3 regions of the Blautia sp. OF09-25XD genome follow, and region 3 is predicted to be linked to each of the others. Evidence: predicted binding sites of a transcription regulator. Region 3 holds the regulator's gene; each other region holds the start of a gene.
What was found. The regulator NrdR, encoded in region 3, represses ribonucleotide reductase genes. The targets are predictions, from matches to a motif close to CACAANATNTTGTG.
Positions count from the first base shown of each region.

Region 1: a site for NrdR is predicted at 4,429-4,442, ahead of nrdD (anaerobic ribonucleoside-triphosphate reductase). Genes of this name have one in related genera too.
Region 2: a site for NrdR is predicted at 2,525-2,538, ahead of DXA93_RS07530 (ribonucleoside triphosphate reductase). Genes of this name have one in related genera too.

Region 1 covers NZ_QUMG01000002.1:239,782-250,117, reverse strand. Annotated here, with positions in the region: tRNA gene DXA93_RS03120 (tRNA-Lys) at 145-217, opposite strand; gene DXA93_RS17715 (hypothetical protein) at 428-577, opposite strand; gene DXA93_RS03115 (MATE family efflux transporter) at 755-2,122, shown strand; gene nrdD (anaerobic ribonucleoside-triphosphate reductase) at 2,272-4,407, opposite strand; gene dapF (diaminopimelate epimerase) at 4,579-5,427, opposite strand; gene DXA93_RS03100 (hypothetical protein) at 5,633-6,958, shown strand; gene trxB (thioredoxin-disulfide reductase) at 7,018-7,938, shown strand; gene DXA93_RS03090 (ABC transporter ATP-binding protein) at 8,511-9,608, opposite strand; gene DXA93_RS03085 (FecCD family ABC transporter permease) at 9,615-10,336, opposite strand, start outside.
Region 2 covers NZ_QUMG01000007.1:38,934-49,269, reverse strand. Annotated here, with positions in the region: gene DXA93_RS07530 (ribonucleoside triphosphate reductase) at 1-2,411, opposite strand, end outside; gene hflX (GTPase HflX) at 2,659-3,894, opposite strand; gene DXA93_RS07520 (tetratricopeptide repeat protein) at 3,913-4,947, opposite strand; gene glmM (phosphoglucosamine mutase) at 4,944-6,290, opposite strand; gene DXA93_RS07510 (nucleotidyltransferase family protein) at 6,395-7,315, opposite strand; gene prfA (peptide chain release factor 1) at 7,408-8,484, opposite strand; gene prmC (peptide chain release factor N(5)-glutamine methyltransferase) at 8,560-9,417, opposite strand; gene DXA93_RS07495 (DUF1385 domain-containing protein) at 9,421-10,336, opposite strand, start outside.
Region 3 covers NZ_QUMG01000001.1:31,076-41,411, forward strand. Annotated here, with positions in the region: gene DXA93_RS00210 (ABC transporter ATP-binding protein) at 1-609, shown strand, start outside; gene DXA93_RS00215 (YoaK family protein) at 859-1,551, shown strand; gene DXA93_RS00220 (hypothetical protein) at 1,587-1,868, shown strand; gene DXA93_RS00225 (LysR family transcriptional regulator) at 1,968-2,855, opposite strand; gene DXA93_RS00230 (heavy metal translocating P-type ATPase) at 3,109-5,649, shown strand; gene DXA93_RS00235 (GNAT family N-acetyltransferase) at 5,843-7,009, shown strand; gene DXA93_RS00240 (acylphosphatase) at 7,037-7,342, shown strand; gene DXA93_RS00245 (YlmC/YmxH family sporulation protein) at 7,343-7,594, opposite strand; gene nrdR (transcriptional regulator NrdR) at 7,737-8,189, shown strand; gene DXA93_RS00255 (DUF3786 domain-containing protein) at 8,204-8,839, shown strand; gene DXA93_RS00260 (citrate/2-methylcitrate synthase) at 8,970-10,328, shown strand.

The sequences.
Region 1 (10,336 bases), on a different contig from region 3:
TATTGACATTTTTTACTTGGAATGCAAAACCGACAGTGAAAAGATCTATTTTTTTAAGATCTCTCCGCTGTCGTTTTTTTTGTGCGTAAAACAAGAAAAACACCGTCCCCGCAGCTCTCAGGTCTGCAAAAACAGTGCTTTCGATGCGCCTTCAGGGACTCGAACCCTGGACAAATAGATTAAGAGTCTACTGCTCTACCAACTGAGCTAAAGGCGCTTACTTTTGTTTTTCTGTGTTTCATTGAATGATCCACTCGCTGAACACAAATAAGATTATAAAGGATTCTGCCGAAAAAAGCAACCTTTTTTTCACAGTTTCTTTACTTTTGTTAAAAACAGCGAAAACAGGTCTTATAATTCTATTAAATTTCACAATTTTTTCGTATATTTCCGTTTGTTTCGACGACGGCTCCAATGGCAGCCGAACCTACTTCCGTTTCTTATCTTTCTTTTTCAAAAGCTTCTCCAGCTCCTGCATGGATTTCTGGATTTTATAAAGACAGCCGCTGCCGGCATATTTATTCTGATAGCAGAAATCCTGGAGTTTCTGCTGAAGGAAACATGATTTTCTGATCAAACTTCTTCTCCGCTTTCCGGCGTACCGGACACGGGCACCGGAAAAGTTCTTTTTCTTCTATATTATACAGGGAATGTCAACATTGACCAGAAAATAGCTTGTTTTAGCCATTGTTTTCCCATTTTCTTTCCGCTATAATACAGCAAAAACTACTATTTATACTTTGGGGGAATTTTTATGAAAACACGAATGAATTTTAAGGATGAATTTTACCAGAAACTAAAACTCCTCGTCCTTCCGATTGCGATCCAGAATTTTATGCTGGCTCTCGTCAGCGCAACGGATGCGATCATGCTGGGCTGGATTGATCAGACTTCGTTGTCTGCTGTTTCACTGGCCGGACAGGTGCAGTTTGTTTTGAGCCTTTTTATCTCAGGCATCGCGGCGGGCGCCGGTATTATGGCAGCGCAGTACTGGGGGAAACAGGATGCCGCTTCGATCGAAAAAGTGATTCCGATCGCACTTCGCACCAACCTGCTGTTCTCCGGCCTGTTTACCATCCTTGCCGGTTTCTGTCCCGAAATGCTGATGCGCATCTTTACAAATGATGCGGCCCTGGTTGCAAGCGGAAGCCAGTATTTACGCGCTGTTGCACTCTCCTACGTACTCTGCGGTATTTCGCAGGTCTATCTAATCCTGCTGAAAAACACCGGTCATGCAGCAGTCAGCTCCCGTATCAGTTCCACTGCGGTTGTACTGAACATCATTTTAAATGCCATCCTCATCTACGGTCTTTGCGGTGCTCCGGCACTTGGGATCCGCGGAGCAGCTTATGCAACGGTAGCTGCCCGCGTTGTGGAACTGATCTGGGCTTATCTCGAGACAAAGAAACCGGAGCGTGTACGGATTCTCTGGAACCGCCTCTTCTCTTCCGCAGGGAAAATACTTTCAGAAGACTTCTGGCGCTACACGCTTCCCGTGCTTGCGGCCTCCCTCGTCTGGGGAATTGCCTACGTTCTGTACTCCGTTATCATGGGACATATGGGAAGCGATGCCGTTGCGGCAAACTCCATCACCTCGATTGCCAAGAGCCTTCTCTCCTGCCTGATCCGCGGTGTGAGCGGTGGTGCCGGGGTTCTGATCGGAAATCTGCTCGGCGCGAACGAGCTGGAAAAAGCCCGCGAGTATGGAGGACGTTTAAGCCATCTCTCCATTGCCATCGGCATTGTGACCGGCGGCCTGCTGATGCTCATTTCCCCAGCCATCGTTCATTTTGCCCCACTTTCCGATATCGCAGCCGAGTACCTGCAGTACATGCTTCTCTTCTGCGGTCTGAACCTGATGGCACAATCGGTCAACACCACCGTTCTCGACGGTATCTTTTGTGCCGGAGGCGATGCGAAATTTGATATGCAGGGAAACATCGGCGCTATGTGGTGCTTTTCTGTACCGCTTGGCTTCCTTGCCGCATTCTGGCTGAAGCTTCCGGTTATGGTGGTTTACTGCATTGTAAATCTCGATGAAATTGTAAAGCTTCCTGCCGTTTATCATCATTATAAAAAGTACATCTGGGTTCGCAATATTACCCGCGATGTCGAAGATTAATTCTCACATCATCTGCAGTCCCTGCCGCCGGCAGCTTCCACCGGATGCAATACCCAAAAAGCCTCTGAGGAAAGTCACATTCACACCGGACTTTTCTCAGAGGCTTTTGATTATTCCATTGATTGTTCCATTGACTATTTCATGGACGATTACATGGATTTTCTTTCCGCAATTTCTGCCATCTTCGCCTCGTTCAGACGGGTGTCGCCATGGACACGGCTGTAGGAAAGATAGCCGTTCATACGGTCAATCTTCGTCAGGTTCTTGGAACCGCAGACCGGGCAGACATCCATGTCGAGTTCCTGGTGGCCGCAGTCATCGCAGTAAGCCAGGGACAGGTTGACGCCCTCGTAGTAGCCGAGCTCCATTGCACGCTCGATCAGGGTCTTGATCGCACCTTTGTTGTAGCCGACCGGGTAGCGCACATACTGGATTTTTCCGCCGTTGCAGAGCTCCCAGAAACGTCCCTCGAGATCCTGTTTCTGGATCGGGGTGATGTCCTCGGTTACGTGGCAGTGGAAACTGTTGCTCACATACGGGCGGTCCGAAACGTTGCGGACGATGCCGTACTGTTTGCGGAACTGCTCTATCTGCAGGCCGCACAGGGATTCTGCCGGTGTGCCGTAGATCGCATAGAGGATGCCGTCCTCTTTCTTAAACTCGGCAACCTTGTCGTTGATATATTTCAGCGTGTCGAGTGCGAACTGTCCGTCCTCAACAAGAGATTTTCCGTTGTACAGCTCCTGCAGCTCGTTCAGCGCCGTGATACCGAACGATGCGGTCATCGGCTTTAACAGCGGGCGGATCTTGTCGGACGGTTTTAAGTGGCCGCCGTAGAAACCTCCCTCGCAGTAAGCCAGCGGGTTCGTGGATGCACGCATCTCGCCGAGGTAATCGTAGGTCCGTTTGTGCAGATCGCGGATCATCTCGAGGTAGAAGTCGAGCACTTCATGGAAATCGCGGTTCTCGGAACGGGATTTTGCCAGGATCATCGGAAGATGAAGGGAAACGGCTCCGATGTTGAAACGTCCGACAAAGACCGGTTTGTCGTTCTCATCTGCCGGCTCCATGCCTCCGCGCTCGTACCACGGGCTAAGGAAAGCACGGCATCCCATCGGGCTGATGACTCTCTTGTATTTCTTGTACATCTCGGCGATGTAGCCCTCGCCGCTCATCGACAGCCAGTCCGGATACATGGTTTTAGAGGAACAGTCAAGTCCTGCCTCAAAGACATCTTCTGCGATGCCGCCCTCTCCGTGAATTGCCTTGTCATATAAGAAGACAATTTTCGGGAAGAGCACCGGCTTTTTGTGGCCCTTCTTGCCCTGTCCGTTTTTGTGGACCTCGAGAAGGGAGATGGAAATCATCTTCTCGAACATGCTCGTTCCAAGGCCGAGGGTCACGGTAACGAACGGATAATCACCGCGGGAAGATCCAACAGTGTTCAGCTTATACTCAATTCCCTGCCATCCCTGATCACACTCTCTTCTTACTTTGTCGATCGCATACTCGATGGCTTTCTCCTGTGCACCCTCCCAGGATGCGTCGGTATATTTCAGGAACTCTTTTACGTAGTAATCGTAGCTCTTCTGTGCGTACGGAGCAAGGATCTTGTCCACCTCCGGCACAGTAAAGCCGCCGTACTGCTGTGCAGCGGTGCTGAGGACGATATCGCCCATGACATCAAATGCAGTGTCGAGTGTCTTCGGCTCGTTGTACCAGACATTTCCCATCTCGAAGCCGCCTTTTAAAACGTTTCCGACATCGAACAGACAGCAGTTCATGGTATCGAGACGTGCGGACTGGTCGTGGATGTAGATGTAGCCGTCCTTACAGGCCTGCAGCTCGTTGCGGTTCATGAAGAACTTGCGGTACAGCTCTTTGTTCAGCTCGTTGAAAATCAGGCTTCGCTTCGTTGCAACGAGGGCGCTGTCGGTGTTGGCATTGCTCTTGTCGCCGATGTAGCGGATGGACTGGCTCTTCGTGTAGACCTCGTCCATCATATGGATAAAATCAGTTTTGTAATTGCGGTAATCGCGGTAGCTTTTTGCCACAGCCGGGTTTACTTTTTCGAGTGCTCCCTCCACGATATTGTGCATATCGCTGATCGGAATTTCGGTCTTTCCAAGGGAATATACGTGCTCGGTTGCGAACTTACAGATAAAGTCAATCTCCTGCTGTGAGAAGGTATACAGGATTCTCTGTGCGGATTTATTTACGGCACGGACGATCTTCTGCGCGTCGAATTCTTCTTTGGTGCCGTCCTTTTTGATAATATAAACCATTGTGGTGTCCTCCAAATCAAACACTATATCTTGTGTGTCCCCCACCCTTTTCTTGTAGCGGGTACCACATATTGTAGCATGTTTCTTTTAAAAAGAAAAGGCATTTCCTGTAAGTTTTTATTTTCAGAATATTGCATACTGCTCTTTCGTGCAGACAGAAATCTGCATTTTTCAAATTCGTTCTGCAAGCGTTCCTTCAAAAACGGTCTCGGCCGGGCCGGTCAGAAGGACCTTATTTTTCGTCCGGTCCCATGTAACGAAAAGCCTGCCGCCGCGCAGTTCTACGGCAGTTTCTCCCTCCGAAACACAGCCGGAAACCATCGCCGCGACGGCTGCCGCACACGCTCCCGTTCCGCAGGACAGCGTTTCACCGCTCCCACGTTCCCAGACTCTCATTTTTATTGTGTGTTGATCTAAAATCTGGATAAACTCTGTATTGATACGGTCCGGGAAGCAGGAAAGGTGTTCAAAAGCGGAACCGGTCTTTGCAATGGATATTTTTTCCACATCTTCCACCGGAATCACCGCATGCGGATTTCCCATCGAAAGGCAGGTCATCGTATAATTTTCCCCGCACACGGTAATTTTATGCTCCAGCACATATTCCCCCAGAGAAACAACGGGGATCTGTGCGGCGCGGAATTCCGGCGTTCCCATCTCCACTGTCACCTGACAGATCTCATTCAGATTCTCCCCCGTCTGCAGATGAATCACACGGTTTCCGCTGCCGGTTTCGATAGTCAGCGTCGTTTTTCTCGTCAGCCCATGCTCGTACACGTATTTTCCCACACAGCGGATGCCGTTGCCGCACATCGCGCCCTTCGAGCCGTCGGCGTTGTACATTTCCATCGAAAAATCTGCTGTTTTGGATGCCCCGATCAGAATCAGCCCGTCCGCGCCGATGCCGAAATGGCGGTCACTTACCGCTTTTGCCAGCCGTCCCGGACTCTCCACCCGCTCCTCCATGGCATTTACATAGATATAATCATTTCCGCAGCCCTGCATTTTTGTAAAACGCATACACAGCCTCCTCCCAGACTTCTGCCCTTTCCAGTTCCTTACTAAATATGTATTCCGTACCGCGCTTTTGAAAAACCATTTTTCTCAAATCCGCTTCAGACATTGGAAAACGAAGCGGAATGTGATAGAATAGGGGGAACTGATATCGTTACTTACATGAAGCAACTTTCAAATATTTTTAACCATTTATTATGAGGAGGTTTTGATGAAAAAATACCGTTGGGTTTTAACAGCAGTATTTGCCGCTTTCCTCGTGGGAACGAGCGGCTGCGGAAAGAAAACAGAAACGATTCCGATCACAACCATCAGTCAGAGTACCGACGATGACGACCCCGAAGACAATCTGGCGGCCTCCGGCGATTCCGATGAGATTCCGGAATACGATGTGGATCTCTCGAAGAACCTGAACAGTTTTCAGCTTGCCATCTGGGGCGATACATACGAAATTCCGGAATCCTACGCGGATTTTACAGCGCTTGGCTGGGTCTACAGCGGCGACGACACGAAGGAAATCCAGCCGGAATCCTTCTCAGAGGGCGAAAGTTTTGAAAAGGACGGAAACCAGATTACCGTCGATATTGCCAATCCGGATACCACGGCAAAGCCAGTGGCGGAATGCCTGATCGGAGGCATTCACATCGACACCTCGACCGCTGAGGGCCAGAATATCTATGTCGGCCTGCCGAACGGCGTCACCCTGCAGCAGTCGCTGATGGAGGATGTGGAAAGCATCTACGGTGCGCCAAAGGACCGTTATGAGGCCGATACCTCTGTGCAGTTCACGTATGAGTACGGGCTGTACCAGACGATCACGCTCGGCTTCGATAACGAAACGGGAATTCTGTATTCCCTCGATATGCAGAACTTTACGACCACGGCTGATGCAGAAGCGCTCGATGGTGTCAGCGATGCCACAACACCGGAAGTGGAGGCCTACCAGGCACCGGAAGCCGACAGCAGTAAAATCAACGACTGGACCGTCCGCTTTGACGATGTACTCTATCATCTTCCCGTTCCGGTCAGTGAACTTCTGGACCACGACTGGACCGTCAATACGAAAGAGTCCGATACGGCCGTTTTAAACGGAAAATACGGCTACGTCACGCTGGAAAAGGGCGGTCAGAAACTTTACTGCACCGTACATAATTACGGCGCGGAGGCGACGACAGTGCGCAACTGTTTCGTTACTTCGCTGTACGGCGATCTCGATACGACAAAGATTCCGATTTCAATCACAAACGGCATCACGCTCGGCACTTCCGAGAGCGATTTTCTGGCGAAGGCAGGGGATGCCAAATCAGAAAAAACGGAAAAAGAGGATAGTAACCTGACACTCTACACATTCTATAGTGATGACGAAAAGCTGGACTACACGGAAATCGGCATCGACAACGATCTGAAGCTGGTACGCAGCATCAAGGTGGTTCACAACCAGCCGGAAGCGCCGGAAGAAGAAGCCAAAAAAACTTCCGCGGAAGATTCATCTTCCGTTTCCGACAGTCAGGAACCGTCCGAAACACCGGCTCCGTAACGATACTTTCAAAAAAATGGCTGCATGGCAGCTTACTACAGACGAAAACGAGGATTTTTATGGAAAACTTATACGACGTTATCATCATCGGCTCCGGCCCGGCGGGTCTTTCTGCCGCGATTTATGCGAAACGCGCAAAGCTCTCCTCTCTTACGATTGAGGCAAACTTTGCAAGCGGCGGCCAGGTGCTGAATACCTATGAAGTAGACAACTATCCCGGCCTTCCGGGCATCAGCGGCATGGATCTCGGAAGCACGCTGCGCGCACACGCTGAAAAAATGGGCGCGGAATTTTCCCGCGAGCGTGTGAAGGAGCTTGTTCTTGACGAAGAGATCAAGATTGTCCGCACGAGAAAAAATGAGTATCATGCCAAAACGGTCATTCTTGCAACCGGTGCGGAGCACCGCGCGTTAAATGTACCTGGTGAAAAGGAGCTCTCCGGCATGGGCGTCTCTTACTGTGCAACGTGTGACGGCGCATTTTTCAAAGACAAAACCGTTGCCGTTATCGGCGGCGGCGATGTCGCCGTGGAGGATGCGATTTTCCTTGCCAGAACGTGCAAAAAGGTTTACGTGATCCACCGCCGCGATGAACTGCGGGCAGCCGGTGTTCTCCAGGATGCACTGCTGGCACTGCCGAATGTGGAAATGGTGTGGGATACGGTTGTGGATTCCATCGAGGGAAACGAGATGGTGTCCGGCGTGAAGGTAACGAACAAAAAGGCAGGGGAAGCCGGTGAGATCGCGGTGGACGGCGTGTTTATTGCCGTCGGCATCGTTCCGGTCTCCGCACTGATCGCAGGCACCGTAGAAACCGATGAGGCTGGCTACATCAAAGCCGGCGAGGACGGTGTGACGAGCGTGCCGGGCGTGTTCGCCGCAGGCGATGTCCGCACGAAGCAGCTCCGTCAGATCATCACAGCAGCCGCCGACGGCGCGAACTGTGTGACTTCGGTAGAGAAATATCTGATCAGCCACTGATGGCTTCTTTCAAATAGAATACAGCAAAAGCAGGCATTCTTCGTATTGTACGGAGAACTGCCTGCTTTTTTTGTTTTCCCGTATTTTCTGAAATCTGAAAAACCTTTCATGTCAGTCGTGCAAAACTTTAAAACCTCTTTTTGTCGAAATTGCACAAAGAAACCGGGGTTTTTCCACACGGGCCAATTTTATAAACATCTCGTCCACAAGTTATCCACATAGTTAACCACCGAAAACATGCCTAAAAACAAGTTATACACCGAGTTATCCACATTATCCACAAAAAACGGTGTGGAAAGCATGTGTTTAAATCTTGCGAAATCAGAACGCGTGTTTTGGTTATAACAGAGAAAACCGTTATTTCGCCAAAAGATTTTACAAAGCACTTGACTTTTTAAGTGTCAATCTCTGTTTGTTTTTGGCTTGAATTGTGTGAATTTTTCGTACAATTTAATATTACATTTTTCGTGTTCTTTTGCTGTTTTTACAATGGCTGCAAAAAGAAAATCTCCTGTTCGGAAAACAATTGTTTCGTTCCCAGACAGGAGATTTTGATTGGATTTTTCTTTGTTTTACTCTGCCAGCTTTCCAGGCCGCTTTGCTTCTGCCCTCAGCTCTTCGATCCGGCGGTTGCACATGCCCACCGGGACGCCGGTGTCGATGACACGTTCACAGCTCTTCATCAGCTCGCAGGCACGGGCAAATGCCTCGTCGCTGATCTCCTGGAACGGTACTTCGGTTACCGTCTCCATCGCCAGAATGCGGGCGAGCTGGTAATCGATATCGTTCGTATACAGGACGCCTGCCGCAAACGGAACATTTTCCTTCTGCAGTTTCCGGAACACCGGGATTCCCGTTCCGCCGCCTGCGAGGACAAAGACGCGCGGTGTTCCCTCCGGCCGTGGCAGCTCGATGCTTCCGAAGCACGGGTCAAACGAACCATTGTCAATCTCGTACAGTTCGCGGATGATATCCTCGCGGAAAATTGTCTCCGGTGCGCCGAAATGGGAAATAGCATCGCCCTTGACGCAGATGATCTTATCTGAAATTTTCTGTGCCAGATCGATCTCATGCAGCGACATGATGACGGTGATGCCCTTCTCCTTTGCCATGCGGCGCAGAATCGCGAGCAGTTCCAGCTTGTGGCGGATATCGAGGAAAGAAGTCGGCTCGTCGAGGATGATGACCTCCGGCTCCTGACAGATCGCACGCGCAAGAAGCACTCTCTGGCGCTGGCCGTCGCTGATAGCGTTGAAATCGCGGCCGCCGAGCTCTTCGGCATGAACGGCGCGCATCGCCTTCTCGACCTTCTCCTCATCCTCGCGGGTCAGCATGCCGAGCCGTCCGGTGTACGGATAGCGGCCCGTTGCCACGATATCGTGGCAGGTCATCAGCTCCGGCTTCATGCGCTCCGTCAGCACAACGGCCATCTTCGTGGACAACTCGCGGAACGAAAGCTCATGCAGGTTTTTCCCGTCAAACTCCACATTTCCACCGACCAGCTTTAACTGGCGGGTGATACTTTTCAGAATCGTTGATTTACCGGAACCGTTCGGTCCGATCAGCGTAACGATCTCGCCTTTTTCGATGCCGATGCAGATATCTTTGATCAGCGGCTTCTTATCATAGCCGACCGTCAGGTGGTCCAGATGAAAATAATATTCATTCATATTCTCTTACCCCCTTTTCCGGCGCAGCATCATGAAAATAACGACCGGCGCACCAAAGATCGATGTGACCGTACTGATGGACAGCTCCAGCGGTGCAAACGCCATACGCGCGATCAGGTCGCACATCATACAGAAGACGGCTCCGCCGAGGAACGTTCCCGGGATTACGACGAGCGGACGCGATGTGCCGAGGCTCTGTTTAACGAGGAACGGGACGGCAATGCCGACAAACGAAATCGGACCGGCAAATGCGGTGACGCATGCGGAGAGAATACTCGAAAGCAGAATCAGCGCGATGCGGAATACTTTGATGTTGACACCCATGCTCTGCGCATACGCCTCACCGAGCTGGTATGCACCGATCGGTTTTGCCATCAGGAACGTGATGACAAAGGTGATGCCGATCACAGCCGCAGAGATCGCTACGTTGCTCCAGCTCATGCCGGAGAAGCTTCCCTGTGACCAGCCGTGGAGGTTGACGATATCGGAATCCTCCGCGAAAGTGACAACAAAATCCGTGACCGCCGAGCAGATGTAACCGATCATAATACCGCCGACGAGAAGTCCTGCCATATTTTTGATCCGTCGGGACATCAGCAGAATGAAGCCGACGGAGAGAAGGGATCCTAAGAATGCTGCAACAATCATCGTGTAAGATGTGATATTGCGCGCCCACTCCAGATAAAAGATCATGGTCAGCGCCACGACCATTTTGGCTCCCGAGGAAA
Region 2 (10,336 bases), on a different contig from region 3:
TAGGAGAGATATTCATCCACATATTTCTGGATATTGGAAGCATTCACAATCTTCTGCGCCTGGCCGTCCTCCACAACGAGAAGAGTCGGTGCCTGCATGATGCCGTACTGTGCGGCAAGATCCGGGTGACGCTCTGCGTCGATCACCTCATACTGCTCCTCGGCGAGCATTTCTTTTGCCATTTTGCAGTTCGGGCAGGTGCTTGTCGTGAACAGGTACATGCCGTCTTCCTCGATTTTATCTGCTGCTGCAGCGGCTTTCGGCTCTTCTTTTCCAGCGGCCTGCTCTGCCAGTTTCTCTGCTGCACCGTACGATTTCATTTTCTGCTCCGGCGATTTGGAGTGGATGATATCATATACAGTTCTGTTCTTGTACTCCTGGCGTTTTCCGTCGTTCCAGTTCTTGACCGGACGGTAATATCCCGTGATACGGCTGTAAACCTCTGCCTCTTTTCCGCAGATCGGACATGTAAAGTGCTCGCCGGCGAGATAGCCGTCGTTCGCACAGACAGAATACGTCGGGGACAGCGTGTAGTACGGCAGTTTGTAGTTCTCTGCAATCTTCCGCACAAGGGAAGCTGCTGCTTTCCAGTCCGGCAGTTTTTCGCCAAGGAACGCATGGAAGACAGTTCCCGAGGTGTACAGCGTCTGCAGATCATCCTGAATATCAAGCGCAGAGAAAATATCCTCGGTATAGTCCACCGGCAGATGGGAGCTGTTGGTGTAGTACGGGGTATCTCCCTCATGGCCTGCGGTCTTGATATCCGGCCATTTTGCACGGTCGTGTTTTGCCAGACGGTATGCGGTCGACTCCGCCGGAGTTGCCTCAAGGTTGTACAGATCGCCGTACTCCTCCTGGTAATCAGAAAGACGCTCTCTCATATGGTTCAGAACTTCTTTCGTAAACTGCTGTGTCTTCGGATCCTCCAGACCCTTTCCGAGCCATGCGGCATTTAAGCCGGCCTCGTTCATACCGATCAGACCGATGGTTGAGAAGTGGTTCTCAAACGTTCCAAGGTACCGTTTCGTATATGGATACAGTCCCTCGTCCAGGAGGCGGGTAATGACCTCACGTTTCGTCTTTAACGAACGTGCGGCAATATCCATCATATGATCGAGACGGCGGTAGAACTCTTTCTCATCTTTGGACTGATATGCGATACGCGGCATATTGATGGTGACAACGCCGACCGATCCGGTGCTCTCGCCGGAACCGAAGAATCCGCCGGTTTTCTTTCGAAGCTCACGCAGATCCAGGCGGAGACGGCAGCACATGGAGCGCACGTCGCTTGGTTTCATATCGCTGTTGATGTAGTTGGAGAAGTACGGGGTACCGTATTTTGCAGTCATTTCGAACAGCAGACGGTTATTCTCCGTATCGGACCAGTCAAAATCGGATGTGATGGAGTAGGTCGGGATCGGGTACTGGAAGCCTCTTCCGTTGGCATCTCCCTCGATCATCGTCTCGATGAACGCTTTGTTGACCATATCCATCTCTTTTTTACAGTCTTTGTACTTGAAGTCCATCTCCTTGCCGCCGACGATCGCCGGAAGCTCCGCGAGGTCATCCGGTACGGTCCAGTCGAGTGTGATGTTGGAGAACGGTGCCTGGCTTCCCCAGCGGCTCGGTGTGTTGACGCCGTAGATAAACGCCTCGATGCACTTCTTCACTTCGCCGTAGCTTAAGTTGTCCACTTTGACGAACGGCGCCAGATACGTATCAAATGAAGAAAATGCCTGCGCACCTGCCCACTCGTTCTGCATAATGCCGAGGAAGTTGACCATCTGGTTGCACAGAACCGAAAGATGTCTTGCCGGAGAAGAAGTAATCTTTCCGTTGATGCCGCCAAGTCCTTCTTTGATGAGCTGTTTTAACGACCATCCTGCACAGTAGCCGGTCAGCATCGACAGGTCGTGGATGTGAATATCCGCGTTGCGGTGTGCCTCGGCGATCTCGTCATCATAAATCTCTGATAACCAGTAGTTGGCTGTGATCGCGCCGGAATTGCTTAAGATCAGACCGCCGACAGAATACGTTACGGTCGAATTCTCTTTGACACGCCAGTCCTCTACTTTTACGTAGCTGTCCACGATCTCTTTGTAGTCTACGATCGTCGATTTCATGTTGCGGATTTTTTCCCTCTGCTTGCGGTACAGAATGTAAGCTTTTGCCACTTCTGCGTAGCCGCACTGGATCAGCACGTTCTCCACGCTGTCCTGAATTGCCTCCACTGAAATTTTTCCGTCTTTGATCTTGGACTGAAAGTCCGCTGTTACGCGCAGTGCCAGCATCTGAAGCATGTCATCGCTGAACTGCATATCTTTTGCGCCGAATGCTTTTCCAATCGCATCGGTAATCTTTTTCATCTGGAACTCTGCAATCGTTCCGTCTCTCTTTTCTACCTGAAACATGGAATCCCTCCTGTTAATTCAACCGTTTCTGCAAGGCCTTTTTAAGGTTCCACTCTTTGCAGTGTCTGAACCATATGATAGCAGAGCATGTTTCTCCCGTCAATAGTAAAAAGTACCATATCTAGTGTGAAATTTTCTAACATCACTAGATATGGTACTTTTACTTGTATTCTGTCCCTTCCATTTTTCGGCGCTGTACGGCGCTTAAAGGGATGTACTGCCGTTTTTAAGCCCGCTTGCCATACCTCTATACCCTCGGATAGATATCCTTCGGTACATAGGCTTTTACGCGGATGCCTTCCGGCAGATATTCTTCTTCGAGCAGAATTCCGTATCCGCGGATCAGTGAAATCGTTCCCGCCTTATCGTACGGATAGAGGCGCTCGATATAGATTTTTCCCTCCATCATCCACGAGGAGAGTAAATTTTTGAGGTCTTCGAGTCCCTGTCCTGTTTTGGCAGAGACCGCAAGGCTCGCGTCTGCCCGGAAATCTTTTACAACCATCGGGGCGAGAAGCTTATCCTGCTTGTTCAGCAGGGTGACGATCTTTTTGTCCTCAACTTTCAGTTCCCGCAGCGTATCGTACACGACCTGCATCTGCAGCTCCATCTGCGGATTTGACGTATCCACAACGTGGAGAATATAGTCGGCATACCGTGCTTCCTCCAGCGTACTGCGGAATGCATCGATCAGATGATGTGGCAGCTTATTGATAAATCCAACCGTATCGGTCAGCAGGATTTCCTGTCCATCCGGAAGGGTCAGTGACCGCGTCGTCGTATCCAGCGTGGAAAACAGCATTGCATCTGCCAGAATTTCCGATCCTGTCAGTGCATTTAAAAGACTGCTCTTTCCCGCTGACGTATAGCCTACGAGCGCCGCTACCGGGATTTTGGAACGTTTTCTGCCTTCACGAAGGAGCTCTCTGTGCTGGCGTACTTCCTCAAGCTCACGTTTTAACTGCGTAATACGCGTGCGGATCAGGCGCCGGTCGGTTTCCAGCTTTTTCTCTCCCGGTCCTCTCGTACCGATTCCGCCGCCGAGACGGGAAAGCGATGTGCCAAGGCCGGAAAGTCGGGACGCACGGTACTTTAACTGGGCCAGCTCAACCTGGATTTTACCCTCGCTGCTCACGGCGCGCGCCGCAAAGATATCCAGGATCAAAAGCGTACGGTCCATGATCTTGCATTCCAGTGCTTCCTCCAGCCCTTTTAACTGGATCGAGGAGAGCTCATCGTCGCAGATGATGCCCGTCGCATCGCAGGCGCGCACCAGAATTTTCAACTCCTCTAATTTTCCTTTTCCGATGTACGTTCCCGGATGAATGGCCTCTCGCACCTGCACCAGGCGGCCCTCCACCTTCGCACCGGCGGTGCTGGCCAGTTCCGCCAGCTCGTCGAGCGATTCTTCTGCGTTTGCGCCGCCGTTTTCCTGTACGCCGACCAGAATCACGCGCTCCTGTTCTTCTCTTAAATCAAACAATTCAACTTCCTCCGTCTGTTATCGGTTCTGGAGAAACGTATTTTCCCGCTGCGCCGCGGTGTTTTCCGGGTATGCTGCCAGAAAATCCGCCATCAGCGACTTCGCGGTATCAAAATCCGCCCGTTTTTCATAGGATACAATCTGGTTGAACAGCAGATTTTCCCGGTCGGAATCCTCCGCCGTTTTGAGTCCTTCCTCGATATACGAGAGTGCACTGTCCGTGTCGTTTTCCGCAAGTGCGCAGAGCGCCAGCCCGTTGTTGGCTGCCGCCGCAAAGCCATCTGTCGAAAGATACGAAGAAAACAGTGCTTTCGCCTCGTCGTTCTGACCATTGGAAAGGTAAACCTCGCCGAGCATTTCCATCGCCGCGCTGCTGCCGTCCTTCATTGCCTTCGAGAACGCTTTGACCGCCTCGTCCTGCTCCTCCAGATAGTAGTATGCACAGCCGATATTATAATAATCCTCGGTCGTTTTCGGCTCAATCTTCACTGCCGCTTCGAGGTAACGGTCTCCGTCCGCCTTCATACTGCTCTCCTGATACAGCTCGTAAATGTCAAAGCAGAGCTGATAGCTCTCCTTCGTCTCCACTGCCGCATCAAAATCCACCTTCGCCTGCTCGTAATTCTTCTGCAGGAAGTACGCGCGTCCCCTAAGGAACAGCGCATCGGCATCTGCCTTTTCTTCCTGAATATTGGTGCAGATCTCAATGGCTCCATCCAGATCTCCGGCCTGTACGCAGGTTTCCGCCTCGTAATACATGACATCGCGCGAAAACTCCGCGTCTTTGTGCTTCATGCTCGAAAGACTGCTCTTGAAAGCCTCTTTTGCCTTGTCATACTCCTGGCTTTTCAGATAAGCGATGCCGAGCGACCGGTAGCTCTCCGCCAGTCGGTCGCCTGCCTTTACGGCTCCCTCCAGCATCGCAATCGACGTTACGTAGTCCTTCTGTTCGAGCGCCTCGATGCCCTTTTTATAAAGCTTTGAATTTTTATTTTCACAGCCGCCAAGCACCATTGCCGCCGCCAGAAAAAAGATTACCAGTCTTTTTTTCATTCTGTCACAAGTCCTTCTTTATGCATCACAGAAACAACCTGGTCTACGTATTTTGCACACGTTGCGTCGTCCGGTGCTTCCACCATGACACGGATCACCGGCTCGGTGCCGCTCTCTCTTACGAGGATGCGTCCGTCATCGCCCAGGGCCTCTGCTACGTCTTCTACTGCTTTCTGTACTGCCGGGTTGGCCTTTGCAGCTGCTTTGTTTGCCACGCGGACATTCTTTAAGAGCTGCGGGTAAATCACTACCTCGGCTGTCAGGGTGCTGAGCGGGAGTTTCTTATCTATCAGCACTTCCATCACCATCAGGGAGGTCAGGATTCCGTCACCGGTCGTCGCGTGCTTGCTGAAAATGATGTGGCCGGACTGCTCTCCGCCGAGAGAATAGCCGTTTGCCATCATGTTCTCGCACACGTATTTGTCGCCGACTGCCGTCTTCTCATACCGGATACCGGCGCGGTCACACGCTTTGTAAAGACCGAGGTTTGACATGATCGTGGTCACGATCGTATCTCCGTTTAACTGGCCTTTTTCTTTTAAGTATTTACCGCAGACATACATGATCAGGTCTCCGTCTACCACATTTCCCAGCTCATCGACAGCGATGCAGCGGTCTGCGTCTCCGTCGTAGGCAAATCCGACATCGAGGTGTTTCTCTCTTACATATTTCTGAAGCTCTTCGATGTGGGTGGAACCACAGCCGCAGTTGATGTTTGTTCCGTCCGGCTCGTTGTGGATCACATATGTCTTGGCGCCGATGGCATCAAACACGCTCTTGGCTACGGAAGAGGCACTTCCGTTGGAGCAGTCGAGTCCGACTCTCATGTTTTTAAAGGATTTTGTCGGAATCGAGATCAGGTGTCCAATGTAGCGGTTCCTTCCGGCTGCAAAATCCACGGTACGTCCGATGTCTTCTCTCGTTGCGAACGGGATCTTCGGTGTTCCGTCGTCGATGTAGGCTTCGATCTGCGCTTCGATGTCGGCTTCCAGTTTCTGTCCCAGGCCGTTGATCACTTTGATTCCGTTGTCATAGAACGGGTTGTGGCTGGCGGAGATCATAATTCCGCAGTCAAAGTTTTCGGTACGGACAACATAGGAAACGCTCGGGGTGGTCGTTACATGCAGCAGATAAGCGTCTGCTCCCGATGCGGTCAGTCCTGCTACCAGCGAATATTCGAACATGTAGCTGGAGCGTCTGGTGTCTTTTCCAATGACGATCTGTGCTTTGTGGTCTTTTCCGAAATACCATCCGAGGAATCTTCCCACTTTATATGCATGCTCAACCGTCAGATCAATGTTTGCTTCTCCGCGAAATCCATCTGTTCCAAAATATTTACCCATGGTATGCTCCTTTCCCCTTTCGGGCAGAAAGCGTGTCTGAAATTTTTTGCAATCATTCAAACACGCTTTTTCTGGTTATTCACTCAAATAACAAAATATCGTAATTAGTCGTACAGCTTCTCGCTGTATACGCCGTCCGCAATCAGTTTGCGGAATGCTTCTGTTACGGAAGCTTTGTCTTCCTGATACGTTACGCCGAACCACTCTGCGTCGGTCGGAAGAACTTTTACTTCTGCTTTTCCTGCGTGCAGCAGCTCGTCGATGTAGATCGGAAGGAGGTACTCGCCTTTTACATCTCCCTCTTTCTGTGCAGAAAGGAATTCAACAAAGCCTTTCTCCAGAAGATCAATGAACTCCGGCTGCAGTCCCCACATGTTCATGGAAACAAGGGAGTTTTTGTCGATCGGATCAACCGTTCCGTCTTCTTTTTCAACGCCTGCGCCCTCTGCGGTCTTTACGATGTTTTTCGTCTCGTTGACACCAGTCAGATTTCCGTTTTCATCAACGACGCAGACACCTCTTGTAACACCGCCGTTGTCACTTAAGGTGTTTCCAAGCACGAATCCTGCCATGGAGATCGGCATAACTTCATCCACATCATGCTCCTGTACAAGGTAGTCGTGCAGTTTTACGAACGGATCTTTTCCGTAATAGTCATCAGCATTGATAACAGCAAACGGCTCTTTTACAAGACCTTTGCAGGCAAGAACGGCCTGGCCGGTTCCCCACGGTTTGGTACGGCCTTCCGGTTTTGCAAAGCCTGCCGGCAGATCATCGAGCTCCTGGAATGCATATTCCACCTCTGTGATTTTGCTGATGCGGTTGCCGATGACTTCCTTGAAATCTTTCTCCAGATCCTTGCGGATGATGAAGACTACTTTGTTGAAGCCGGCTTCCAGTGCATCGTGGATGGAATAATCCATGATGATCTCCCCGTTTGGTCCTACTGGCTCAAGCTGTTTGATTCCCTTTCCAAATCTGCTGCCGATTCCGGCTGCCATGATCACAAGTGCTGTTTTCTTCATAGCGTTTTCCCTTTCTCTTTTCCCCTTTTTTCTCTTGTTTATTCTATCAACAATCGATCCTGTAGACCAATCGTGATTCGCAGCGTTTATTATTATGCTTCTTCCTGCATGCTGCTCAGCTTTGCGGCCTGATCGGCTGCAATCAGACTGTCGATGATTTCATCCAGATCGCCGTTCATGATGGCGTCCAGTTTGTATAAGGTCAGTTTGATTCTGTGATCCGTCACACGTCCCTGCGGGAAGTTGTACGTACGGATCTTCTCGGAGCGGTCTCCCGTTCCGACCTGGCTCTTTCGAAGCTCGGCCATCTCATCGTGCTGTTTCTGCTGCTCTAAGTCGTACAGACGGGCACGCAGAATCTTCAGTGCCTTGTCCTTATTCTTTAACTGTGATTTCTCATCCTGGCAGGAAATGACGATGCCGCTCGGGAAGTGGGTCAGACGGACTGCTGAGTCGGTCGTATTGACACACTGGCCGCCGTTTCCGGAAGCACGGAATACATCGAATTTGTAATCTTTCGGGTCGATCTGTACTTCGACGTCGTCCACCTCCGGCATGATCGCTACGGTCATGGTTGAGGTATGGATTCTTCCGCCGGACTCGGTTTCCGGCACACGCTGTACGCGGTGCGTGCCGCTCTCGTACTTCATCCGGGAGTACGCGCCTGCTCCGTTGATCAGAAGTGTTGCGTCTTTAAAGCCGCCGATTCCGTTTTCATCGGCGCTGGTCAGCTCTGTTTTCCAGCCGCGGCTCTCTGCGTATTTGATGTACATACGGCAGATTTCTGCGGTAAAGAGTGCCGCCTCGTCTCCGCCGGCACCTGCGCGGAACTCTACGATAACGTTCTTGTCATCGTTCGGGTCTTTCGGCAGAAGCAGGACTTTGAGCTCCTGCTCCAGCTCCTCTACGCGTTTTTTCGCATCGGAGAGTTCTTCTTTCAGCATTTCGCGCATCTCTTCGTCGGATTCCTCCTCGAGAAGCATCAGGCTCTCTTCGATGGTCTGTTTCTGTGTTTTATAGTCCTTATATGCGTCTGCGATCGGCTGGAGTTCTGCCTGCTCCTTCATCAGCTTCTGGAACTTCGCCGCATCGGCAGCGACGTCCGGCTCGCTTAACTGATTCAGTACCTCCTCGAGACGCATGAGGATATCATCAAGTTTATCAAACATAAAATGACTGCTCCTTTTTACTGTTTTCGTCTGTTTATGATGTCATTATGGTGTCAAAATTAAAATTCATTTCTGTCAGGGTTTTTTGTGCCAGATACCGGCCACCACGCGGTCCAGGCCTGCCAGATCTTTCAGAACCTGTACATCGGCAAAGCCGTGGGTTTCCATCAGCTCCCGCACTTCATCTCCCTGATCGTATCCAATTTCAAAACAGAGCTTTCCGCCCTCTTTTAAATAGCTTCCTGCCTGCTCTGTAATCTTCCGGTAAAAGACAAGACCGTCCGCACTGCCGTCGAGTGCCATCCGCGGCTCATGGTCGCGCACCTCCGGCATCAGGGTTTCAATCACATCCGTGCGGATATACGGCGGATTGCTTGCGATCACATCGAAGGTTCCCTCGATGTTTTCAAATAAGTTGCTCTTTACGAACGATGCCCGTCCGCCCGCCTGTGCGCCGTTCTTTTCCGCAACCTGTAAGGCTTTCTCGGAGAGATCCGCGCCGATTCCCGTGCAGTCCTCTCTCGTCACAAGAAGCGATATGAGGATGCATCCCGAACCGGTGCAGAGATCGAGGATCCGTGCATCTTTTGGAAGGCCGCGGAGCGCTTCCTCCACAAGAATCTCGGTGTCCTGCCGCGGAATCAGTACATGCTCATTCACAAAAAACGGAATTCCGTAGAACCACGCCTCTCCGGTCAGCTGCTGCAGCGGAATGTGTTCGCCGCGCTTTCTGACCAGCGCTTCGTACTGCTCCTGCTGTTCTTTTGGCATTTCATCTTCACTGTGTACAAAGTAGGTGCTGTGGCTGATCCCGCAGACATACTCCAGTAAAAGCCATGCGTCCTGCCGGGCTTCCTCCACCCCCTGCTTTTGTAAGTACAGAATAGCGGATTCCAGTGCAGATTTCAAGTTTTTTCTATCGTGCACACTCATCGGTCACGGCTCCTCATGTTCTTTCTTTTCGGTTTTGGCCGGGTACGTATAACCAAAGTTTTCGTTCAGGTACGCTCTCCAGTCAAACACAGCCTCCACAGCGGCGATCGCAACCTCTGCCATCTCGGCATCCGGCTCGCGCGTCGTCAGGTGCTGCAGCATCAGGCCCGGTTTACTGATCAGGTTGACCAGTTTATTGTCACTTTTTCCCGCCAGGCGGATAATTTCATACGAAACGCCCGCGATCACCGGAATGAGAAGCAGGCGGATCACGATTTTCAGCACCGGGGAATCGACCCGGATGAACATGAAAAAGATGATGCTGATGACGATGACGTACATAAGAAAGCTCGTTCCGCAGCGCTTGTGCTCCCGGGAACTCTTTAAGACGTTTTCCACGTTCAGTTCCAGACCGTGCTCAACACAGTTGATGCATTTATGCTCGGCGCCGTGGTACATGAACACGCGCTGAATGTCTTCCATACGGGAAATGGCTGCCAGATAGCCGAGGAACAGTGCCACACGCACAAAGGCCTCTGCCACCGCGGTCAGTGTCGTTCCGGCTCCCGCTTTGTGCAGCAGTTCGGACAGGAAGTACGGCACCATCAGAAAGAGAACGACGGCGATGACAACGGAAAATGTGACGGTTCCGTACATCATCAGCCTGTCTGTCTTTTCTTTTTTCGCTTTCTGCTGCTCCTCTTCCTCTTTCGTCGCCGGCTTTTTCTTTTCCTCCTCCTCGTCCTCATAGAACGAAGCGGAGTACATAAGGGAACTCATGCCGACGATCATCGAATCGGCAAAGCTGAAGACACCGCGCAGAATCGGAACTTTTAAGAGCTCCTTGTGCTTCGTCAGCGGCTTGTGCTGCTCTACTTTAACCTCAATCTCCCCGTCCGGCCGGCGTACTGCGACGGAA
Region 3 (10,336 bases):
TGCCGGAACTACGAGTTCCAGAAGGGTGAGATTCTGATCGACGGCATCGACATCCGAAAGATCAAGATCGATTCCCTGCGGAAAAAATTCGGCCAGATGCTGCAGGATGTCTTCCTGTTCTCGGGAACGATCCGTAGCAACATTATTCTCCGCGAGGAGGGGATTTCCGATGAAGAGATCATGGACGTCTGCCATTACGTGAATGCTGACCAGTTTATCAACAAGCTGGATTACGGCCTCGACGAGCCGGTGCGGGAGAGAGGAAACAACTTCTCCGCCGGACAGCGCCAGCTTCTCTCGTTTGCGCGTACCATCATCCATAAGCCTTCGGTCATGATCCTTGACGAGGCGACGGCGAACATCGACACCGAAACCGAGCTTCTGATCCAGGATTCCATGGAAAAGATGAAGAACATCGGAACGATGCTGATCGTAGCGCACCGTCTTTCGACGATCCAGCATGCGGATGAGATTATCGTACTGTCCCACGGAAAAATCGTGGAGCATGGAACGCATCAGGAGCTTTTAACAGCGCAGGGAAGATATTACCAGCTCTACACGCTGCAGTACCACCGCGAGCAGAGTGAGAAACAGAGAGGAAGAAAGTAAGAAAATTTTAGAACAATAAAGACAATTTACAAAAAGGGAGAAATTTTGTTTGTGCAAAGTGACAAAATTTCTCCTTTTTTTACGGTGTATCATATTAAAATGATTTTAAATCAATATAGTCATATGAAAAATATATGAGCATAATACGATATCCGTTTTTCCATCTCAAAAAGCGGGCGGTTATAATAAGGGAAGCAAAACGGCAGGCACCAAAAAGCCGGGCCGTCTGTTGAAAGAAAGGGAAAATTTATGGAAAAGAAAGCAAGCCTTGTAGGACGCCTGCTCTCGGAAAATCAGATGTCGGAAGCATTTATCAACAGTATGTTTCTGGCGCTGTCCGGCGGTTTTCAGGATGCCTACACGTACAATTGCAGAGATGAAGTATTCTCAAATGCCCAGACGGGAAACGTTGTGCTGATGAGCCAGAACTTTCTGGAAGGAAACTTTACGGCAGGTCTTCGGTATCTCTTCCCGATCCTCTTTTTTGCGATGGGTGTATTTCTGGCAGAAAATTTCCAGGAGCATTACCGGTATGCAAAGAGGCTGCACTGGCGGCAGGTACTTCTCGCGGCGGAAATTGTGATCCTTGCGATCGTCGGATTTATTCCGTCTTCTTATAATATGCTCGCGGCGATGCTTGTATCGTTTGCGTGCGCGATTCAGGTACAGACCTTCCGCAAGGTCGGCGGTTATTCGTATGCAAGCACCATGTGCATCGGAAACCTGCGAAGCGGAACCGCAGCGCTGTCTATGTATATGCGGGATAAGAAAAAAGAACAGCTCCGTCAGGCCGGATACTATTTCGGCGTGATTCTGGCTTTCGCCATCGGCGCCGGAATCGGAGGCGTGTTCTCCATGCTGTATGGAATCCATGTAATCTGGATTTCCTGCGGACTTCTTCTGGTGAGCTTCCTTCTGATGTCACTGGAAAAGTACCGCTGAGAAATAAGAGAGAGTGAAGAAAGAAGGCTGAAAAAATGGAAGTATTTCTGGAGTGCTGTATGACACTATTCTTTTCAGCGGCCATGCTGCTGCTGATCGTCCGCCTGGCAAAGGGTGAGGAGAAAAACATGATGTTTGCGCGTGTGTTCTCCCTGGCGTCCAACGTCGGTTTCTGGATTGGAATTGTCCGCATCGCTGTGCTGAACCGGAGCGGATTTCTGATGTTCTTCTACATCACAGGCGCAATGCTTTCCTACACGGCGATGGTATTTGCCATGCCGCATAAAAAAGAGCAGATTGCCGGACAGCAGGCATAAATAAAAAAGAGACCCTGTATACGGGAAGGATGGAGCAGCGATGTTCCGTCCGCCGGTAGACAGGGTCTTTTTCTGTTTCAAACAAAAGTTCATAAAATCTTATACGCGTTCCAGAAGCTCCTCGATCAGCTCTTTTGCCGCCGCGTTCTGGTGCTGCCGCGGGTTGATGATAAGACAGATTTCACGTTTGGGGGCCTCCTCGATGAGCGGAATCCGACAGACGGTACGGCTCTTTAAGGCATCGCGTGCCAGCTCCTCCGGATAAAATCCGATGCCGAGGTTATACTCGACCATAGGAAGAATCTGATCCGTTGTCGCCGCCTCCATATCGGGGTGGAAGGCGAGGTTGTGATTCAGAAAGTACTCGGCGTACAGCTCCCGCGTGCCGGTGTCTTTGGCAAGCGAGATAAAAGGATATTCTGACAATTCGCCGAGATGATGCGGCTCTGCGGAAAGGGATGCATATTTCGATCCGCCGATCAGAATTTCCTGGAATGGGAAAATCGGGATCTTGTGCAGCGGTTTGCGGATTTCCACCGGGCTTGTGACGACTGCGAAGTCGACCAGACCGTTTTCGAGCGCCTGGATGGCCTGCGGCGTCGAGTGGTTGGAGATGCGCAGGCGGACGTGCGGATAGCGGGTGTGGAAGTGCTCCAGGCGGGAGAGCAGCATCAGACGAAGTGCCGTCTCGCTCGCACCGATTGTGATAAGGCCGCTCTCAAGAGACCGCTCAAGAGCCAGCTCCTCCTCAACCGTGCGGAGCTGTTCGTAGGCAACGGCCACACGCTCATACACCTTTTCGCCCTCCGCTGTCAGTGTGACACCCTGGTGGGAACGGATAAAAAGTTTGCAGCCAAGCTCACTTTCCAGATTGTTCATGCACCGTGTGATGTTGGGCTGGTTGTTTTTCAGAATTTCCGCGGCTTTTGTAAAGCTGTGATATTGTGCTACGAAGTAAAAAATGCGATAATAATCATATGTAATCATAAAAACCTCCGAAGGATGAAGAAGAAAAAATCATCCATGATTGCTTCAATATAAAATACATGCGCCGGGTTGTCAAGGGATTTCTGAGGATGGTCCGGCCGGATTGTGCGGGGGATGGCAGAAGAGAAGTGGAAATTTTTTGAAAAAACACTTGCAAAATACCCGGACAGGGTATATAGTGTAGAAGAAAACAAGATACCCCATTAGGGTATATGAAATAGAAAATCCAGAACTACAGAAAGGAAGACATACGATGGAACAGTACAATGTAACCGGCATGAGCTGCGCCGCCTGCCAGACCCGTGTCGAAAAAGCCGTGTCAAAGGTACCCGGTGTCACATCCTGCGCAGTCAGCCTTCTGACAAATTCCATGGGCGTGGAGGGAACGGCCTCCCCGGCAGAGATTATTGCCGCCGTGGAAAATGCAGGCTACGGTGCGTCGAAAAAAGGCGAGAAGGGAAGCACATCACAGTCGGCTTCCACAGCAGAATACGAAGAGATGCTGAAAGACAAGGAAACACCGGTCATGAAACGCCGTCTGTTGAGCTCCGTTCTTCTTTTGATTCCGCTCATGTATTTCTCCATGGGCCATATGATGTGGGGATGGCCGCTGCCGAAATTCTTTGAAGGAAATCACATCGCAATGGGACTGGTACAGCTCCTGCTTACCATTGCGGTCATGGTCATCAACCAGAAATTCTTTATCAGCGGTTTCAAGAGTCTCTGGCATAAAGCACCGAACATGGACACGCTGGTAGCGCTTGGTTCTACCGCATCGTTTGTATACAGCGTCTACGCCCTGTTTGCCATGACGGGAGCGCAGGTACAGGGGGACATGGATGCAGTCATGAGCTATATGCATGAATTTTACTTCGAGTCCGCAGCCATGATTCTGACCCTGATTACCGTCGGAAAAATGCTGGAGTCGATTTCCAAAGGAAAAACGACCGATGCGTTAAAGAGTCTGATGAAGCTGGCTCCGAAGACCGCCGTTCTCTTAAGAGACGGAAAAGAAGTGGAAGTCGGCATTGATCAGGTGAAAAAGGGCGATCATTTCATCGTCCGCCCGGGCGAAAATATTCCGGTGGACGGCGTTGTCCTGGAGGGAACGAGTGCCGTCAACGAATCCGCGCTGACTGGCGAGAGTATTCCGGTGGATAAAGAGGCCGGCGACCGCGTATCGGCGGCGACCTTAAACCAGTCCGGTTTCCTGACCTGTGAGGCGACGAGAGTCGGAGAAGACACAACACTCTCCCAGATCATTCAGATGGTCAGCGATGCGGCAGCGACAAAAGCGCCGATCGCCAAAGTGGCCGATAAAGTTTCCGGTATTTTTGTGCCGGCCGTTATCTGCATTGCACTTGCTACGATTGTGATCTGGCTGTTTGCAGGAGAGAGCGTCAGCTTTGCTCTTGCAAGAGGTATTTCCGTTCTCGTTATCAGCTGCCCGTGTGCGCTCGGCCTTGCAACACCGGTTGCGATCATGGTCGGAAACGGAATGGGAGCAAAACACGGAACGATGTTCAAAACCGCAGTTTCTCTCGAGGAGACAGGAAAAACACAGATCGTTGCACTCGATAAGACTGGAACCATCACAAGCGGAGAGCCGCAGGTAACCGATCTTGTCCCGGCGGACGGTGTAAGTGAGGAGGAGCTTTTAAAAGGTGCCTTTGCACTGGAGCAGAAAAGTGAGCATCCGCTGGCCCGTGCGATTCTTGCACTTGCAGAGGAAAAAGGCCTGGCCCGCGAAGAAGTCAGTGATTTCTCTGCGCTTCCTGGAAACGGCCTTGTGGCAAAACGGAACGGAAAAGAGCTCTGCGGAGGCAACCGCGCACTGATTACGAAAAAAGCGGTTCTCTCGAAACAGATGGAAGAGCAGGCAGCAAAACTTTCCGAAGAAGGAAAGACACCGCTGTTCTTCAGTGAAGACGGAAAGATGCTCGGTATGATCGCGGTTGCGGATGTCATCAAAGAGGACAGCCCGCGTGCGGTGAAAGAGCTGCAGAATATGGGAATCCGTGTCGTGATGCTGACCGGAGACAATGAGCGCACCGCGCGTGCCATCGGCGCTGAGGCAGGTGTGGACGAAGTCATCGCAGGCGTTCTGCCGGATGGAAAAGAAGCGGTCATCAGCCGCCTGAAAGAAAAAGGAAAAGTAGCGATGGTAGGAGACGGCATCAACGATGCACCGGCTCTGACCAGTGCGGATATCGGTATTGCCATCGGAGCAGGAACCGATATCGCGATCGATGCGGCAGACGTTGTCCTGATGAAGAGCCGCCTCTCCGATGTACCGGCAGCGATCCGCTTAAGCCGTGCGACCCTCAGGAACATTCACGAGAATTTGTTCTGGGCCTTCATTTACAATATCATCGGTATTCCGCTGGCTGCGGGCGTATGGATCCCGCTGTTCGGCTGGAAGCTGAACCCGATGTTCGGTGCGGCGGCGATGAGCCTTTCGAGCTTCTGCGTTGTGACAAACGCCCTGCGTCTGAATCTGTTTCGGATGCACGACGCGTCAAAAGATAAAAGAATCAAAAACGAAATTCTAAAGGAGGATCTGAACATGACAACAGAACAGGGAATGGTAAAAACCATGACAATCGAGGGCATGATGTGCGGCCACTGCGAGGCAAGAGTGAAGAAAACACTTGAGGCAATCGAGGGTGTTGCATCCGCAGAAGTAAGCCATGAAAAAGGAACAGCCGTTGTAACACTGACAGCTCCGGTATCAGACGATGTGCTGAAAACAGCCGTAGAGGCACAGGATTACACCGTAAAAGGAATCCAGTAAAACAGGAAACGTTGAGAAAAGGGAAACGCGCCTGGAATGAAAATTTCCGGGCGCGTTTCTTTTTTTTACCAGATATAGCAAAAATATTGCAATTTGTTCGGAATTTTCGTGACAAAAGGACAAAAATCCGTTAGGATAGAGAAAAAGAAGAGCAAAAACAAAAGGGTTTTTAGGATCAGGAGGTTTTTACATTATGACAGAGTACAGACTTGCAAAGCCGGAAGAGTGGGAGGACTGCATCGAACTTGCAAACTACGTGTTCAGCACGGCACACCGTCCGCACGACTTTGAGCAGTTAATTCCAAGGGTTTATCAGGCAGGACCGGAAATGGCACGGATCCACCGCGTCGCTGTTGCGGAAAACGGCAGACTCCGGGCCGAGATTGCGGTGCTTCCGCAGCAAATGGCAGCAGGGGGTAAGCTGCTCCGCGCAGGATATGTGGGAAGCGTTTCCGTGCATCCAAAGGCAAGGGGCGAAGGCCACATGAAGCGTCTTCTTGGCGACTGGATTACGGATCTGGAAGGAACGTGTGATCTTCTGGCACTGGACGGCCAGAGACAGCGGTATGCCTACTTTGGCTTTACGCCGGGAAGTGAAAAATACACGTTTTACCTGGATGTGGCAAATGTGCGCCATACCTGGAAAAACGGGGAACTCTCCGCTTACACCTTTGCGCCGCTGTTTCCGGAAAACGGCGAAGCGGACGAAGAGGCGGCAGCCTTTGCAAAGAAGCTGAATGAGGAAAAACCGCTTTACGTGGTAAGAGAGGATGTGAAAGCCTGCCTGAAAACGTTCGGCGAGCAGGCAATTGCAATCTGGAAAAACGGTGAGCGGATCGGATATCTGGCACTTTGCGGCGGAAACCAGGTTGTGGAAGCAGAAGTGTTGGAGGAACAGGATTTCGTTCCTGCACTTGCCGCTTATTTAAAAGAAAATGCGCTTGACTCTCTTTTCATTTCCATTCCGGTGTATGAGACCGGAAAAGCAGCAGCGTTATCGGAAGTCTGCGAAAGCTTCACAAAAGAGCGCTGCGGTTCCGCGATGTACCGTATTTTCCAATTTGCAGACGTCATCGAGGCAATGCTGACCATGAAAGCAGAGACGATGGGCATCAGCGATGGAACGTGGTCTGCCGTACTGGAGGGACAGCCGCTGACCGTGACGGTAAAAGATGGAACTGTGACCGTGACACGGGAAGCCCATCCGGGGGCAGATGTACTCAACCGGGAGCAGGCGCAGGAACTGCTTCTTTCACCGCTGGCAAGTAAGGGAAGCAAGGTTCCATCTGAAATCTGGAAGAACATTCCATCCGACTGGTTCCCGCTTCCGCTGTACTGTGCGACGGCAGACGAATTTTAGGCAATGACTGTTGGGAGGCAGAGAAATATGAACGAGACAGCGAAACGAGACAGAAGAGACGAAAAAGAAGAAATCCGGTACCATGTGATTTTCTACGGCCAGGTGCAGGGCGTGGGGTTCCGTTACCGGGCGTATTATGCTGCCTACCAGCTCGGGCTGACAGGCTGGGTGAGAAACTGCTGGGATGAGACGGTGGAGATGGAGGTGCAGGGTGATGAGGAGACGATCACGGAGATGATCAAAAGGATCCGCACCTCCAGCTACATCGAAATCACGGATGCAAAATGGACGAAGATTCCGCTGGAATCGGAATTCGGTTTTCATATCCGTTGATCAGGGCTGTTTTTTCTCTTTTTCCGGAATTTCGACGAGAATGATATCGTTGCCGATCTGGCAGATGCGGTCCCATGGGATCACAAAATCCTCGCCGTGGCAGAAAAAGCCGCAGAATTTCACAGGACCCGGAAGAACGAGTCCGGTAAGATGTCCCGTTTTTGGATTGAATTCCACATCAATCGGACAGCCGAGCGTTTTGCAGGTGCAGATATTGATAACTTCTTTCTGGCGGAGATCTACAACGCGCATGCGGTGCTCCTTTTTACTGATTCCTATGGAAAAACATATGCGAAAATGTTGCTGCAGTTGACTTGAATTTCACGGAAAAATGCGTATACTGTAAAAGTAGAAAACTTTCCGAAATACTTATTTAGAAACGAGGACGAAAGATATGAGATGTCCATTTTGTAATCAGGATAATACCCGGGTTGTGGATTCACGCCCGATTGAAGACAGCAATGCGATCCGCCGCCGCCGGATGTGCGATGTCTGCGGCAGACGCTTTACGACATACGAAAAAGTGGAGACGATCCCTTTGATCGTCATCAAAAAAGATATGAACCGCGAGCAGTATGACCGCTCGAAAATCGAGACCGGTATCCTGCGCGCCTGCCACAAACGGCCGGTGTCCGCCGAGAAGATCAACGAGATGGTCAACAAGGTGGAGACGGAGCTTTTCAACGGCGAGGAACGCGAGATTCCAAGCTCTGTGATCGGAGAGAAGGTCATGCATTACTTAAAAGACCTGGATCAGGTGGCGTACGTCCGCTTTGCGTCGATTTACCGTGAGTTCAAGGACGTCAACACGTTCATGGACGAGCTGAAAAAGATGCTCGACAAATAGCGGGAGGCAAAAAAATGGAAGTGTCGAACTATATTAAAATGCGTGATCAGATGCAGGAACGTTTTCTGACATACGATCAGAAGGAGATCGAAGGAAAGTATGGCTTTGCGTTTGATGGCGATTATTTCTATGTGCCGTATCTTTTTGAAGAATGGAGAGTGAACCGCCATACCGGCGTTGTAGAGGGATCAAAAGACCATTTTCTTCATGTACATCAGGGCAGTTTCAATGAGACGCTGACGATTTTCGACCTGCTCTGCTGCGGAAAGAAGGAGATTGTGCTCGCCGGCACGTATGCGCGTACCAATTCCTTAAAGGGAACGATCAAAGGCCGCACGATTGCGTCCGGCGTTCACGACAGCCGCGCCGCACGGTATGACGGGCATGTGGAACAGCTGAAAAAAGCATGCGTTTCCCTTGGCGGAAAACCATATTTCCCGGGAGACGCTGCTTTTGTTTTTCATGTCTTTCCGTTTCTGCCGCTCGTCTTCCAGTTCTGGGAGTCCGATGAGGAATTCCCGCCGGTGCTGAAGTTTATGTGGGATGAAAACGTCCTCGATTATCTGCGGTTTGAGACGCTGTATTACGTGATGGGAGATTTCCTGGACGCACTGGATCAAGCCTTCGATGCATGTAAAACAGAAGCCTGATACCTTTTGTGAGACAAAATCTTACGAAAATTTTTCGAATGTTTATAAAAATTTCAGTATACGAATCCCTTGGTTTAATGCTATAATGAGCGAAAGTGAGTAAAAAAAGAGAAGAGAAAGGGGAATGCATATGGCTTTTAGCATGAAAGTAACACCGGAAATAGAGGAACTGACAAACATCTGTCTGGATAACTCCAAAATGGATGTTTCGCTGTATGGGCAATACGATGTAAAACGCGGACTGCGCGATGTCAACGGCGTTGGCGTCCTTGCGGGACTGACACAGATTTCAAACGTTGTGTCTTCGGATATCATTGACGGCGTCAAAACACCGTGTGACGGACGTCTGTACTACCGCGGCATCAACGTGGAAAAACTGACCCAGGGATTTTTGAGTGAAAACCGTATGGGATTTGAAGAAGTCGCTTATCTGCTCCTGTTTGGAAATCTGCCGAATGAAGAGCAGCTTAAGCATTTTAAGACGATTTTAAAACAGCAGCAGTCCCTGCCGAAGAACTTTGTGCGTGACGTTGTTATGAAAGCGCCGACCAAGGACATGATGAACACTCTGTCCCGAAGCGTTCTGACCCTGTACGCGTACGACAACCACGCAGATGATACCTCCCTTCCGAATGTGCTTCGCCAGTGCATTAACCTGATTTCTGTTTTCCCGATGCTGTCCGTCTATGGCTATCAGGCGTACAACCATTATATCAAGGGAAAAAGTTTATATATCCACAATCCGTCGAAGAAGCTTTCCACCGCAGAAAACATTCTGCTGATGCTCCGCCCGGATCAGAAATACACCCCGCTGGAGGCGAAGATCCTCGATCTTGCCCTCGTCCTCCACATGGAGCACGGCGGCGGTAACAACTCAACCTTTACAACACATGTTGTTTCTTCTTCCGGAACCGATACGTACTCCGCAATTGCAGCGGCGCTCGGCTCCTTAAAGGGACCGAAGCACGGCGGTGCAAACATCAAGGTTGTGCGGATGTTCGACGATATGAAGTCACACGTCAAAGACTGGACGGATGAGGAAGAAGTATCGAATTACTTAAGAAAGCTGCTGCACAAAGAGGCGTTCGACCAGAAAGGTCTGATTTACGGTATGGGCCATGCGGTTTACTCCATTTCCGACCCGCGTGCGCGCATCTTCAAGACCTTCGTTGAGCAGCTGGCAAAAGAAAAACACAGAGAGAAAGATTACCGGCTGTACGCTATGGTCGAGGAACTGGCTCCGAAGATCATCGGCGAGGAGCGCCATATTTACAAAGGTGTATCCGCAAACGTCGACTTCTACAGCGGCTTCGTTTACAGCATGCTGGATCTTCCGCTGGAGCTCTACACCCCGATGTTCGCCTGCGCGCGTATCGTCGGCTGGAGTGCACACCGGATGGAGGAACTGATCAACACCGACAAGATCATCCGCCCGGCGTACAAGAGTGTCAAAGATGAAGTGGACTATGTTCCGCTGGAAAACAGATAAAACAGGCA